DNA from 2 places in the Streptomyces sp. NPDC090108 genome. Region 2 is predicted to be linked to the other one. Evidence: riboswitches for the same ligand, from Rfam matches in the RefSeq annotation. Region 2 holds a riboswitch; the other holds the start of a gene.
The links. Region 2 has a riboswitch for S-adenosylmethionine ahead of ACIPRD_RS14845 (amino acid ABC transporter permease). Riboswitches for the same ligand answer to the same signal wherever they lie in the genome.
Positions count from the first base shown of each region.

Region 1: it holds a riboswitch for S-adenosylmethionine, as region 2 does, so the genes downstream of both, ACIPRD_RS20395 (aminotransferase class V-fold PLP-dependent enzyme) here and ACIPRD_RS14845 (amino acid ABC transporter permease) in region 2, are expected to answer to the same signal.

Region 1 is NZ_JBIVDQ010000005.1:481,091-488,356, reverse strand. Features, by position in the region: gene ACIPRD_RS20410 (hypothetical protein) at 1-110, opposite strand, end outside; gene ACIPRD_RS20405 (rhomboid family intramembrane serine protease) at 326-1,135, shown strand; gene ACIPRD_RS20400 (Lrp/AsnC ligand binding domain-containing protein) at 1,132-1,413, shown strand; gene ACIPRD_RS20395 (aminotransferase class V-fold PLP-dependent enzyme) at 1,467-2,825, opposite strand; SAM riboswitch class IV at 3,314-3,430, opposite strand; gene trpD (anthranilate phosphoribosyltransferase) at 3,641-4,705, opposite strand; gene ACIPRD_RS20385 (cytochrome bc complex cytochrome b subunit) at 4,900-6,537, opposite strand; gene ACIPRD_RS20380 (Rieske 2Fe-2S domain-containing protein) at 6,534-7,266, opposite strand, start outside.
Region 2 is NZ_JBIVDQ010000003.1:1,037,682-1,044,947, forward strand. Features, by position in the region: gene ACIPRD_RS14825 (DUF1684 domain-containing protein) at 1-115, opposite strand, end outside; gene ACIPRD_RS14830 (NtaA/DmoA family FMN-dependent monooxygenase) at 543-1,943, opposite strand; gene ACIPRD_RS14835 (LLM class flavin-dependent oxidoreductase) at 1,940-3,046, opposite strand; gene ACIPRD_RS14840 (hypothetical protein) at 3,349-3,549, shown strand; SAM riboswitch class IV at 3,588-3,696, shown strand; gene ACIPRD_RS14845 (amino acid ABC transporter permease) at 4,021-5,001, shown strand; gene ACIPRD_RS14850 (amino acid ABC transporter ATP-binding protein) at 4,998-5,795, shown strand; gene ACIPRD_RS14855 (transporter substrate-binding domain-containing protein) at 5,857-6,882, shown strand; gene ACIPRD_RS14860 (GNAT family N-acetyltransferase) at 6,971-7,266, shown strand, end outside.

The DNA of each region.
Region 1 (7,266 bases), on a different contig from region 2:
AGATGCACGTACTCGACGGCCTTGGACGAACGGGTGACGTCGAAACGCGTGAGGTTGCCGCAGAGCGTGCAGCGCCAACGCGTGGTGGCGGTCGGCAGGGGAACCGTCATCGTGGCTGTCCGCTTCCTTCTCGGTTTCCTTCGGGCATCGCTCCCGGGAACCGCTCGGCGGGACGACTCCCCGAAGCGCTTCTCGGGCCGGTCCGCGCCGTCGCCCGACGCGTGTGGGTGGTAACCCTAAGGCCTGGCGGGTCCTCGTCGCCCGTCCATCCACGGCGGCGAGGCGGTCTGCACCACTGCGTCCGGTTACGTCATGCTCTGTATTCATGATCAGCGACTCGAGCACGACGGCCTGCCGGACCAGCAGAGGGGTCCGGGACATCTCGGCACCGATGACGTACACCCTCATCGTCCTGTGCTGCCTGATCTTCGTCCTGGGCCCGGCCTCCGGGCTCACCCCGGCGTACGGCTCCGGGGACGCGCTGTCCGCCGCGCAGCGGGCGTACTTCCGGCACTGGGGCGTGATCCCGGCGGACCTCTTCCAGGCGCCCCTGGACCACCTCCTCGCCCCGGCCACCGCGCTGTTCGTGCACGGCAGCTGGGTGCATCTGCTCGGCAACATGCTGTTCCTCTTCGTCTTCGGGGTGATGACCGAGGAGCGGATGGGCCGGGTGGAGTTCACCCTGTTCTACGCGGGCTGCGGATACCTGGCCCTGCTCGGCTACGCGGCCGCCAACACCGGCTCCGGGCAGTCCCTGGTGGGCGCCTCCGGGGCGATCTCCGCGGTGCTCGGAGCGTTCCTGTACTTGTTCCCGCGCGCCCGTGTGACCAGTCTCCTCCCCTTTCTGTTCTTCCTCCCGCTGCGCTTTCCCGCCTGGGTCGTGTTGCCGTTCTGGGCCGCCCTGCAGTGGCTGGCGGCGAGCCGGGCGAGCGAGGGGCCGGGGGTGGCCTACCTCGCCCACGTCGTCGGCTTCTGCCTCGGCTTCGGCTACGCCTGGATGCGGTACGGCAGGCCGTGGGCGGGACGGGGGAAGAGCGCGCAGGACGGCCCCGGCACGGCGGCGGCGGCGGACGGGCGGGCGACTAGAGTGAAGGCCGCCCCAGCCCCGGCACCCAAGGGAGAGAACCAGCCGTGATCACCGCGATCGTCCTGATCAAGACCAGCGTGGACCGGATCCCCGAGATCGCGGAGGAGATCGCCGCACTGGACAGCGTCAGCGAGGTCTTCTCGGTCACCGGCACCTACGACCTCATCGCGATGGTCCGCGTCAGCCGCCACGAGGACCTCGCCGAGGTCATCCCGGGCCGCATCAGCAAGATCCCGGGTGTCGAGGGCACCGACACCCACGTCGCCTTCCGCACCTACTCCCAGCACGACCTGGAGGCGGCGTTCGCGATCGGCCTGGACAACTAGGCCGTGTCCCCGGGCCGGGGCGGCGGACGCGGCCCCGGCGGTCGCGGCGTGCCTCAGGCCACCGGGACGCAGCGGCCGTTCTCCGTGCGGTAGGACCACTTCGCGCCGTCCCGGACGAGTTCCCCTACGGCGCCGACGAACCGGTCGACGTGCTCGTCGGGGGTGCCCGCGCCGAAGCTGACGCGGACGGCGTTCAGGGACCTCTCCCCGGGCGCGTCCCCGGCGGCGCCGCACTCGCCCTGGTCCTGCGGGGTCCCGCCGAGCAGGGTGCGCACCAGCGGGTGGGCGCAGAAGAGGCCGTCGCGCACGCCGATGCCGTACTCCGCGGACAGGGCGGCGGCGAGGTGGGAGCTGTTCCAGCCCTCGACCACGAAGGACAGGACGCCGACGCGCGGGGCGTCCTCGCCGAAGAGCGAGAGCACGCGCACGCCGGGGACGTCCGCGAGGCCCGTCCGTACCCGGGCGATCAGGTGCCGCTCGCGGGCGACCAGCGCGTCGAAGCCCGCCTCGGTGAGGGCCTTGCAGGCCGAGGCGAGGGAGTAGGCGCCGATCACGTTCGGGGAGCCGGCCTCGTGGCGGGCGGTGCCCTCGTGCCACTCCACCTCGACCCCGCCGTCCTCCCGCCGGGCCACCGTACGGCTGGCGCCGCCGCCCGCGAGGTAGGGCTCGGCCGCGTCCAGCCAGTCGGCGCGTCCGGCCAGCACCCCGGCGCCGAAGGGGGCGTACAGCTTGTGGCCGGAGAGCGCGATCCAGTCGACGTCCAGCTCCGTCACGCTCACCGGGTGGTGCGGGGCCAGCTGGGCGGCGTCGAGGACGATCCGGGCGCCGTGCGCGTGCGCGGCGGCGGCCAGTTCGCGCACCGGCCACAGTTCGCCGGTGACGTTGGAGGCGCCGGTGACGCAGACCAGGGCCGGGGCACCGGCGTCGCGGCCGGCGAGGGCCCGCTCCAGGGTCCGTACGGCCTGCTCCGGGGTGCGGGGGGCGTCCAGCCAGGTCACCTCGGCGCCCCGCCAGGGCAGCAGGGCCGCGTGGTGCTCGGTGGCGAAGACGAAGACCTGGCAGCCGGCGGGCAGGGCGTGGGCCAGCAGGTTCAGGGAGTCGGTGGTCGACCGGGTGAAGACGACCTGGTCGTCCTCCCGGCAGCCGAGGAACCCCGCCACCGTGCGGCGGGCGTCCTCGAACAGGCCGGTGGAGAGCTGCGAGAGGTGACCGGCGCCCCGGTGGACGCTGCCGTAGTACGGGGCGTACGCGGCGACGTCGTCCCAGACCCGCTGGAGGGCCGGGGCGCTGGCGGCGTAGTCGAGGGCGGCGTACCCGGCCTCGCCGCCGGTGACGAGCGGAACGGTGACGTCCCGGCCCAGAACGGGCAGCGGGGCGAGGACGGTGGCGGCGGCAGCGGTGTGCACGGACATGGCGGGACTCCCGTGAGGCAGGACGCGGTGACGGTGAAGGGGTGTGCGGTGGGGCGCTGCGGCCCCGGGTCCTGCCGCCGGACTCCCGCCGTCCGCCGCGGTGGGCGGACTCCGCGGCGTCGGGTGCGTGCTCCCCGGTACGCCGGGCCGTGGCCCTCGTACGGGAGGTACGCGGGACGCGGGGGCCGTGCGGCGGGGCGCGTGGGTGACGTCGTGGAGCGGGCGGGGTCCTGACGGCAGGACCGAGGGGGTGTCTCCGCGGTCGTCGTGGATCGGGCCGCGCGTCCGGTGCGGTGCCTCGGCGTGCGGCCGGATCACCCTCGTACGGGGCGTACAGGGGTGGTTCGGCCGTGCGGCGAGGTGGCGTGCCGGGCGTCGGGGGTCCACGAAGACCGGGGAGACGCCCCCTAGCGCATTCGCTGGCTCACAGAAGGCTCCCTCGGGCGACCAGGACCCCTGGGCCCACGCCGGCGGAGCGGCGCGCGAGGGGTCCGCGCTTGCCGTGGGCCTTGTGGTCCACGGCCTGGTCCTCACCCGGGGCACCCCGCCACGGACGGAGGGTTGCCGGACAGCCGGCCGGGGCCGTGTGACTGTCGCTCATGACCTGATCGAAAAGCTAGCGGGGCCTGTCCGCGGGACGCAACCGCTGTCCGGATGCCGGGACATGCGCGGTGAGGATGCGGCGCCCGGCGGACCGGGACGATCGCGGCCGCGACGGACCGGTCGGGCCGGGGGGCGCCGGGCGGACCGGGGGTGCCGGGTACGGCGAAGGGCCGGCGCCCCGTCGGGGTGCCGGCCCTTCGTGCCGTGCGCGGCTACCGGTTGGTCGCGGCCACCCAGCGCTCCAGCGCCCGCTTGGCCGACCCGGAGTCGATCGACTCGGCCGCCCGCGCCATGCCGTCGGCGATCTGCCCGGCCAGCGGGCCGCCCGTCGGCCGCAGCGCGGCGAGCGCCGCCGCGGAGTTCAGCAGGACGGCGTCGCGCACCGGCCCCGTCTCGCCGTCCAGCAGCCTGCGGGCGACCTCCGCGTTGTACGACGGGTCGCCGCCGCGCAGGGCCTCCACGGGGACCAGCTCGATGCCGACGTCACGCGGATCGAAGGTCTCCTCGGTCACCTTGCCGTCGCGCACCGTCCATACCCGGGAGGTGGACGTCGTCGTCAGTTCGTCGAGGCCGTCGTCGCCGCGGAAGACGAGGGAGGAGTTGCCGCGCTCGGCGAAGACACCGGCCACGATGGGGGCCATGGCCGCGTTCGCCACGCCGACCGCCTGCGAGGTCACCCGGGCCGGGTTGGTCAGCGGGCCGAGCACGTTGAAGGTCGTACGGATGCCCAGCTGGCCGCGGGCCGCGGCGACATGCCGCAGCGACGGGTGGAACTTCACCGCGAAGCAGATGGTGATGCCCGCCTCTTCGGCGACCTCGGCGACCCGCCGCGGGGTCAGGTTCAGGTTGATGCCGAGCTTCTCCAGGACGTCGGAGGACCCGGAGGCGGAGGACGCGGCACGGTTGCCGTGCTTGACGACCCGCTCCCCCGTGCCCGCCACGACGATCGAGGACATGGTGGAGATGTTGACGGTCCTGGCGCCGTCACCGCCGGTGCCGACGATGTCGACGGCCGGACCGGGGACCTCGATCACGTTGGCGTGCTCGTACATGGTCCGTACGAGGCCGGTGATCTCCTCCACGGTCTCGCCCTTGGCGCGCAGCGCCACCATGAACCCGGCGATCTGGGCGTCGGTCGCCTCGCCGCGCATGATCAGGTCCATCGCCCAGGCGGTGTCGTCCGCGGACAGGTTCCGGCCGTCCAGCAGACCGTTCAGCAGGGCGGGCCAGGAACGGACCGCCGCGGTGTCGCCTCCGGCGGGGGTCACAGCGCTCATCAGCCGCTCCTGGGTGTGTTCGGGAACCGTGTGTTCCCACCCCCCACCCTATCCAGCCCGCAGACCCCCCAGGGCCGCGTCCGCCGCTCGTGGGGCCCGGGGGGCCGATGGGGCCCGCCGGGGTCCGCCGGAACGGGGAAGGGCCCCCTCCGCACCGGAGGGGGCCCTTCTGCCGTGGCGTGGCGACGCTGGGATCAGTGGTGGCCGTGGCCGCTCGTGATCTCCTTGTACTCGTCGACGGTCGGCTTCGGGATCTGGTTGTCCTCGCCGTAGTAGGCACCGGAGAGCTTGACGCGCAGCCGCTCCGTGGCCTTCACCTTGCGCTCGACACCGTTCTCGTCCACCGTCGCGCCGATCTCGGCCGGCTCGTACTGGTGGTGCGCCGTCAGCGTGTGCAGCTGCTCCTGGCTGAGCGGCTCGTGCACCTCGATGAACTCACCGTGCGGCAGGCGCTTGATGATGCCGGTCTCGCGACCGTGCAGCACCTTGTCCTTGTCACGGCGCTGGAGGCCGAGGCAGATCCGCTTGGTGATGATGAACGCGAGGACCGGACCGGCGAAGAAGCCGATGCGGACGAACCACGTCACCTGGTTGATCGACAGGTGGAAGTGGGTGGCCCACAGGTCGTTGCCACCGCCGACCAGACCGATCAGGTACACGGTCACCCAGGCGACACCGAAGCCGGTACGGGTCGGGGCGTTGCGCGGGCGGTCCAGGATGTGGTGCTCGCTCTTGTCGCCGGTGACCCAGGACTCGATGAAGGGGTAGACCGCGATGGCCATCAGCACCAGGCCGAAGAGCACCAGCGGGATGAACACGCCCAGGACGAGCGTGTGACCCCAGAAGTTGATCTCCCAGCCCGGCATGTAGCGGATCAGGCCCTCGGCGAAGCCCATGTACCAGTCGGGCTGGGCGCCGGTGGACACCTGGTCGGGCCGGTAGGGGCCCATGGCCCAGATCGGGTTGATCTGCGCGATCGCGGCGATGGCGGCGATGGTGCCGAAGACCAGGAAGAAGAAGCCTCCGGCCTTGGCCATGTACACCGGCAGCAGCGGCATGCCGACGACGTTGGTCTCGGTCTTCCCCGGGCCCGCGAACTGCGTGTGCTTGTGGTAGAAGACCAGGATCAGGTGCGCCACCATCAGGCCGAGCATGATGCCCGGCAGCAGCAGGATGTGGATCGAGTAGAACCGGGCCACGAAGTCGTGTCCGGGGAACTGACCGCCGAAGAGGAAGAACGAGATGTACGTGCCGACGATCGGCATGGACAGGATCGCGCCCTCGGTGAAGCGGACACCGGTGCCGGAGAGCAGGTCGTCGGGGAGCGAGTAACCGGTGAAACCGGTGAACATGCCCAGGACGAACAGCAGGAAGCCGAACAGCCAGTTGATCTCACGCGGCTTGCGGAACGCGCCGGTGAAGAACACGCGCATCATGTGCACGAACATGCCGGCGAGGAAGATCAGCGCGGCCCAGTGGTGGATCTGCCGGATGAGCAGACCACCGCGCACGTCGAAGGAGATGTGCAGGGTCGAGTTGAACGCTTCCGACATCAGCTGCCCCTGGAGCGGGACATAGCTGCCGTGGTACTCCACCTCGTTCATCGACGGGTGGAAGAACAGCGTCAGATAGACACCGGTCAGGATGATGATGAGGAAGCTGTACATGCAGACTTCGCCCAGCATGAACGACCAGTGGTCGGGGAAGATCTTCCGCATGTTGGCCTTGGCCAGGGAGAAGATCCCGAGCCGGCCGTCGGCCCAGTCGGCGACGCGCTCGCCGGCCGGGGCCTTCCCGCGAGAGCGGGGTGCTTCGTTCGCTGCAGTACTCATCCGCGCTCCCAGAATGCAGGACCGACGGGCTCCTCGAAGTCGCCGAGCGCCTGGAGGTAACCCTCGTCGTTCACGCCGATGCGGAGCTGCGGCAGGGCGTGACCGGCGGGACCGAAGATCACTCGGGCACCGTCGGAGAGGTCGAAGGTGGACTGGTGGCACGGGCACAGCACGTGGTGCGTCTGCTGCTCGTACAGGGAGATCGGGCAACCGACGTGGGTGCAGATCTTCGAGAAGGCGACGATGCCCTCGTGCGACCAGTCGAGCTCGCGCTTGTCCTTGATGTTGCTCGGCTGGAGCCGGACGATCATCAGGGCGGCCTTGGCGATCTCGTTCTGGAAGTCCTCGTCGGTCTCCTCCAGGCCCTCGGGCCGGGCGAAGGTGAGCGAACCGACGGCGACGTCCTCGGGACGCAGCGGCTCACCCGTGTTCACGTTCACGAGGAGCTTGCCCTTCGCCCACAGCGTGTGCCGGAGCGAGTTGTGGGGCAGCGGGCCCAGGTCGCGCAGCAGCATGACGCCGGAGAGCGGCACCAGGGCCAGCGCGCCGAACATCGTGTTGCGGATCAGGTTCCGGCGGCCGAGGCCCGACTCACGGGCACCGTCGCGGAAGTCCTCGAAGACCTTCGCGCGGACCTCGGGGGCCGCGGCGATCGGGTGACGCTCGGCGGCGACCTCCACGTCGGACATCAGGGTGCGCGCCCAGTGGACGGCGCCCGCGCCGATGCAG
Region 2 (7,266 bases):
CGGTGATCGCCAGGAATCCGTGCGGGGCGGCGAGCCCGGCCTCCTGGCTGCGGTACCACTCCAGCCAGTTCTCGGTGAAGGCGTGGAGGTCCGTGGTGGTGGCCTCTGTGGTCATGGGGAATCTCCTTTGTGCCGGATGTGCCTCGGGGTAGGGGATGCAAGGGGTTGTCGGGCCGGCGGGTGCAGCCGGGCCGCCGGTTTGCCGAGGAGTCGCCAGGCGCGTCGGCGGTCTGCTTCTCCCGCGACCTCGCGCGGGCACTTCGCGCCCGACGATTGACGCGAGCCGGGGTGAGTCCGCGCCCGAGATTCTGCCCGAACCAGGCCGACGTAAGACCGAACTCCGCTGCTTCGCAGGCGAGTCGGACGTGCCATCGACCTGGTTCGGTGCGTCGGACGCGTTGAGCGCTGCTCCCACAGTCATGTCGGTCGGAACGGGCTTCAGTCGGAACGGGCTTCGGCCGGACCCGCATTCCGGCCCGCGTGTGACAGCTTCTTGTCAGCCATGTGTACTCGGACATGAGTGGAAGGGGCGGCCCTGGGGCTCAGCCCGCCTGCCGTCGGTCCGGTGCGGACCGGTGGGTGAGCGGTGCGCGCAGGCCGAGGTTCTCGCGCAGGGTGGTGCCGGTGTATTCGGTGCGGTATATGCCCCGTTCCTGCAGTTCCGGGACGAGCAGGTCGACGATGTCGTCGAGGCCGTCGGGGATCAGGTACGGCGTGACGTTGAAGCCGTCGATCGCGCCGTGCCGTACGAAGCGGGTGAACTTGTCGGCCAGACCGGACGGGGTGCCGACGTGCCCGCGCTGCGGGCCGAGCGCGATGACCGTCTCGCGCAGCGACCAGCCGTGCGCCTCCGCCTTCGCCCGCCATTCGGCCACGACGGCGCGGGGGTCGGCGATGCGCCGGGCACCGAAGGAGCCGTCGTTCTCGCTGACGACCGGATCCTCCTTCGGCAGCGGACCGTCCGCGTCGCGGCCGGACAGGTCGATGCCCCACAGCAGCCCGGCGATCCCCAAGGCCGTGGCCGGGGTGACCTGCTGGAGCCGGATCCACCGCTTCTTCTCCTGGGCCTCCTTCTCGGTGGCGCCAATGATGATCTCGGTGCCGGGCAGGATCCGCAGATCGTCGTCCGGCCGCCCGACCGCGCGCAGCCGGCGCCGGATGTCGTCCGCGAAGGCCAGCGCGTCGTCGAAGTCGGTGCCGTGCGCGGAGAAGATCACGTCGGCGTTGCGGGCGGCGAAGTCGCGTCCTTCGCCGGAATCCCCGGCCTGGAAGATCACCGGGTGCCCCTGGGTGCTGCGCGGCAGGGTCGGAGCCAGGTCGACGTCGAAATGCGTTCCCTTGAAGCGCACTTGACGTACGGCACCAGGGGCCGACCAGGCGGTCGCTTCGGCCGAGTCCGCGACGGCGGCGTCCGCCCAGCCGTCCCACAGGGCGCGGGCCACGGTGAGGAACTCCTCGGCACGCCGGTAGCGGTCGGCGTGGTCGAGGTAGCCGCCACGGCGGAAGTTCGCGCCGGTCCAGGCGTTGTCCGTGGTCACCACGTTCCAGCCGGCGCGGCCGTCGGAGAGCAGGTCCAGGCCGGAGAGGCGGCGGGCCAGATCCGCGGGCTCGTTGAAGGTGGAGTTGGACGTGGAGACCAGGCCGATGCGGCGGGTGACCGCGGCCAGCGCGGTGAGCTGGGTGATGGCGTCCGGCCGTCCGGCCACGTCGAGATCGTGGATCCTGCCGTCGACCTCGCGCAGCCTGAGGCCCTCGCCGAGGAAGAACGCGTCGAACAGGCCGCGTTCGGCTGTCTGGGCGACCCGGCGGAAGGACGCGGGATCGATCTGGGAGCCGCTGTCGGGGGCGGACCAGACGGTCCAGTGGTTGACGCCCTGGAAGAACACGCCCAAGTGGAGCCGGGCGTGCGGACGGGGGACGTCGAGGGGGTCGGTGCGGGTCATCGGGCGTCCTCCTGGCCGGCCGGGGCAGCGGCGGCGAAGCGATTGACGGGGCGCTCCAGCCCCAGGGTCGAGCGCAGGGACGTACCGGGCAGCGGGCGGGCGACGAGACGCTGCGCGGAGAGAGCCGGCAGGACGAGGCGGGAGAGGACGGTGAGGTCCTCGTCCAGGACCAGCGGATGCAGCCGTACGCCGTCGACGTGACGGCCCAACTCGGCGATAAGCGCGATGAGTCGGTCTACGGAACCGATGTGCCGGAGCCTTCCCCGGTCCCTCCACGGCGCGTACCGCTCCAGGTCGGCGACGCGCTCGGCGGCGGTCGCCTCCGGGGTGTCCAGCGCCACCTCGACCTCGGCGAAGACGCGCGGGGTACCGGCGCCGGCGGCGGCCGTGGTGACCGACGTGAGGTCGCGGCCCTCGACGAGAGCGACATCGAGCTGTGCGGCCGGAACCCGGTCGGGCCGGCCCAGGACGACAAGCTGACCCTGGGGCGGGCGCGGCACGATTCCCGGGCCCTTGACGACATACGTGTCACCGCTGAAGTCGACGTGGTGAAGGCGTTCGCGGTCGAGGTAGCGGCTGGTGGCCACGGACCGGATGACCGCGTCGTCCTCCCACGAGTCCCACAGGGCGCGGGCCACCTCCACCCCGTCCCGTGACTCTCGGGCCCGCGCTGCGGCGCCGGCGACCAGCGGGCGTCCCCAGGCGCGGGCCGCCTCGGGACGCTCCTCCTCCGTGACCACCCACCCGGCGCGACCGGCGGAGATGTGATCCAGAGACGCCAACTGGCCGGAGACATGGAAGGGTTCGGCATACGTCACCGGGACGACGGGCGCGATCCCGATGGCGCTCGTGGACGCCGCGACGAAGGCCGCTCGCTCGACCGCGCCGATCCGGCCCAGCGGATCCTTCGCGGCGCCGGGAGGCAGCACGCCGTCGTCCAGGGTGATCAGGGTGAATCCGGCGTTCTCGGCGACGGCGGCGATCCGTACCAGACGGCGCGGGGTGAGCAGTTGATCGGGTGAGTGGGCGGCGCGGCGCCAGGCCGCGGGGTGGGCGCCGTCGCCGTCGAGCTCGACGGCAAGGTGCAGGGCGGGGCCGGACAATGGGGGTTCCTTCCGGGAAACACGACGACTCGCGGCCACAGGGCCACGACGAGACAGCCGGTGGGATCGGCCGGCAGAGGTCAGGCGTGTACGGAAGGACAGACGGCGGAGGAGGTGCGGCAGTAGTCGACGTGCCGCCGGGTGATCAGCCGCGCACCAGAGCACGCACCCTGTGGTGCCGCACCCTGTACGTGCATCGGAGCCTCCACCTGCCGGCAGCTTGCCCGTTCAACGTATGTCGGGCGCCCCTGTGGATGTCAAGGGCGACCACGGGAGCAGGGGTGCCTCACCCGGTGGGACCGATGGCCGAAGCATCCTTCCGGGTTCGCTCCGATCCGGCCCATGGAGACGGGCCGCGCCCGGTGCGGATGTGCGTGCAGGGCGTCGAGCGCCGTCACCACGCCTGCGGTCAGGGCCTGGAAGCCGCCGGAGCGGCCGTGCGGATCGCGGACCGGGCGGCCCGCACCACCCGTCGGCCGTTCCATCTGGTGGACCGGCGTTGACATTCGTTCGGGCAGCTGTCTTAACTACGGCCCAGAACGGTCATGAGTGTCAGCGACAAGCCCTGGCTTGCTGACCGGCAACCCTCGCGCCGCGGTGGGGTGCCCCAGGTGAGGACCGGACCGAAGACGTTTCGGTAAGCGCGAGGTCCACAGGGCCGGAACAGTGATGGTGACGCCATGTACGCAGTTCCCGGGACGGCCAGGCGCCGCCCTCAGGACTGCGTTCGGCCGTACTCGAGCCTTCTCGTCGCCGATCGCGCCGTCGATCTGCTCCGCGTGAACAGCGCGCTGTGTACCGCACCGGGCTGTGCCCGCTGCCGGGGCTGACAGCTCCCCGCAGCCCCCGCGATCTCTGACGAACACCGCGTCCGCGGTGCGCCGTTGTCCTCCCCGCCCCCGGTATCCCGCCGTCGTGTGCGCCCTCGCATGCCGCCGCGCGTCCGGGGTGTGCCCACCCAGCCGGAGCCCAGCATGAGTGAACCCCCTGGCGCCACCGTCACCCTCCCCGAAGCGCCGACCGCCGACCAGCCATCGAAAGCCCTCACCGCCCAGCGAGTTCTGCCGCTGCGGCGCCCCGGACGCTGGATCGCCACCGTGGTGGTGCTCGTCCTGATCGCCCAGTTCGTGCACGGACTGGTCTCCAACCCCTTCTACCAGTGGGACCGCTGGGGCTACTGGTTCCTGCGCCCCACGATCATCGACGGTCTCGTGATCACCCTCGAAGTCACCGCCTACAGCGCGGTGCTCGGTCTGATCGGCGGTGTCGTGCTCGCCCTGGCCCGGCTGTCGAAGAGCCCGGTGCTGCGCGCGGTCAGCTGGACCTATGTCTGGGCGCTGCGCGCCATCCCGCTCATCGTGGTCCTGCTCTTCCTCTACAACTTCAGCGCTCTGTACAAGACGTTGAGCGTCGGCGTTCCCTTCGGTCCGGCCTTCTTCTCCTTCGACGAGTCGAAACTCGCCACCGACATGGTCGTCGCCGTCATCGGCCTCAGCCTCAACGAGGCCGCCTACGCGGCCGAGGTCGTCCGCGGCGGCATCCTCTCCGTCGACCAGGGCCAGCACGAGGCGGCCGCGGCGCTCGGCCTGCCGAAGGGCTACCAGTTCCGGAAGATCGTCTTTCCGCAGGCGCTGCGCTCGATCATCCCGAACTACGTCAACCAGCTCATCGGCCTGATCAAGGGCACCTCGCTGGTCTTCTACGTCTCGCTGCTCGACCTCTTCGGCACCGCCCAGACCATGGGCTCCACCTACCCCGGCGACATCGTGCCACTGCTGCTGGTCGTCACCGTCTGGTACCTGATCCTGACCAGCGTCGTCTCCGTCCTCCAGTTCTACGTCGAGCGGCACTACGCCCGCGGTGCCACCCGCAACCTGCCACCGACACCGCTGCAGACGCTCCGCACCGGGCTCACCGGCCTGCGGGCCCGCATCCGCCGGGAGGCCGCCGTATGACCACCGACACCATCAAGGCCGTGGCGGACGTCAAGGCCGCCACCGTCGAGGTCCACGACGTGCACAAGTGGTACGGCACCCAACGGGTGCTGGAAGGCATCGACCTGACCGTCCGCCCCGGCGAGGTCACCGTGATCCTCGGACCCTCCGGCTCCGGAAAGTCCACTCTGCTGCGGGTCATCAACCACCTGGAGAAGCCCGAGATCGGCTACGTCAGCATCAACGGCGAGCCGATCGGCGTGAAGCGGCAGGGGGAGAGGCTCAAGGAGCTGAGCGAGCGCGCCATCCTCACCCAGCGCGGACGGATCGGCTTCGTCTTCCAGAACTTCAACCTCTTCCCGCACCTGACCGTCCTGGACAACGTGGCCGCCGCTCCCGTCGCCACCGGCAAGCTGACCAGGCCGGAGGCTCGGGAACTCGCCCTCGAACTTCTCGGCCGGGTCGGCCTCGCCGACAAGGCCGGCGTCTACCCGCGCCGGCTCTCCGGCGGCCAGCAGCAACGCGTCGCCATCGCCCGAGCCCTCGCCCTGCGCCCCGGCGTGATCCTTTTCGACGAACCCACCTCCGCCCTCGACCCGGAACTCGTCGGCGAAGTCCTCTCCGTCATCAAGGACCTGGCGGCCGACGGCACCACGCTCGTCATCGTCACCCACGAGATCGGCTTCGCCCGCGAGATCGCCGACCGGGTCGTCTTCATCGACGCCGGCAAGATCATCGAGCAGGGCCCGCCCTCCGAGGTCCTCCACAACCCCCAGCACGAACGGACCAGGGACTTCCTCAGCAAGGTCCTCTGACCCGCCGCACTTCTCGACTCCCCCACGCCATCCTCATCACCTTCAGCGACAAGGAACGGCCATGTCTGCTCACGCCACCCGACGCAGCCTGATCAGAGGCATCACCGCGGCGACCGCCGTCGCTTCCCTCACCACCGGGCTCGCCGCCTGCGGTGGCAACAGCGACGCGGCCACCACCACCGGCAATGCCAAGTCCGGGGAGGTCGTCGTCGGCCGGGTCTCCAACGGCGCCGCCACCCAGACCGCCATCAAGGTCTCCGAGGTCAAGTCGATCAGCGCCGAACTGCCCGACTCCGTCAAGAAGAGCGGCAAGCTCGTCATCGGCGAGGGCGCGCTGCCCGCCGGGTTCCCCCCGCTGGCCTACGTGGGCAGCGACCAGAAGACCCTCACCGGCTCCGAGCCCGACCTCGCCCGCCTGCTCGCCGCGGTCTTCGGCCTCAAGCCGGACATCAAGAACTCCACCTGGGAGAACATGTTCGTCGGCATCGACAGCGGCAAGGTCGACGTCGCGCTCTCCAACATCACCGACACCGAGGAACGCAAGAAGAAGTACGAGTTCGCCTCCTACCGCCAGGACAACCTCGCCTTCATCGTGCCGAAGAAGAGCACCTGGAACTTCGACGGCAACTACGAGAACCTCGCCGGCAGGACGATCGCCGTCGGCTCCGGCACCAACCAGGAGAAGATCCTCCTCGAATGGCAGTCGAAGCTGGCCAAGGAGGGCAAGAAGGTCACCGTCAAGCACTTCCAGGACAGCACCAGCACCTTCCTGGCGCTGAACAGTGGAAAGATCGACGCCTCCTTCGGCCCCAACCCCGGCTTCGCCTACCACAACAGGCAGACCGCCGGCACGCCCAGCGCGACCCGCACCGCGGGTACCTACTCCGGCGCAGGCGCCGGCCTGCAGGGCCTGATCGCGGCCACCGCGAAGAAGGGCAGCGGCCTCGCCGAGCCCCTCGCGCATGCCATCGACTACCTGATCGAGAACGGCCAATACGCCCAGTGGCTCAAGGCCTACGACCTCTCCGACGAGGCCGTCACCAAGTCCGAGGTCAACCCGCCCGGACTGCCCCTCGACAACTCCTGACCATCGCGTGACCGGACTCCACCGCCGCCTCGCGCTGGAGTCCCCGCGCGCCGGACACCCTGAGCCGCACCCCGGAGACCGCCACACCATGTCCGTCACCAGCATCGACGCGAGCTCCTCGCACATCCTGGACAATCCCGCCTGGGCCGCGCTCACCGGCCCCCACGCCCGCTTCGCCGAACGAATCGGCCGCGCCGCCCGCTACCAGCAGGACGTCGCACCCTTCCACGCCCTCTCCGACGAGCACGACCCGCGCGCCTGGGCCGATCTCGCCGCACTCATAGGCCCCGGCGGTACCGCCGCGGTGCGGGGCGTGACCGAGGCAGCGGTGGGCTGGGAGGTCGTGCGCACCGGACACGGCGTCCAGCTCGTGGACACCTCCCT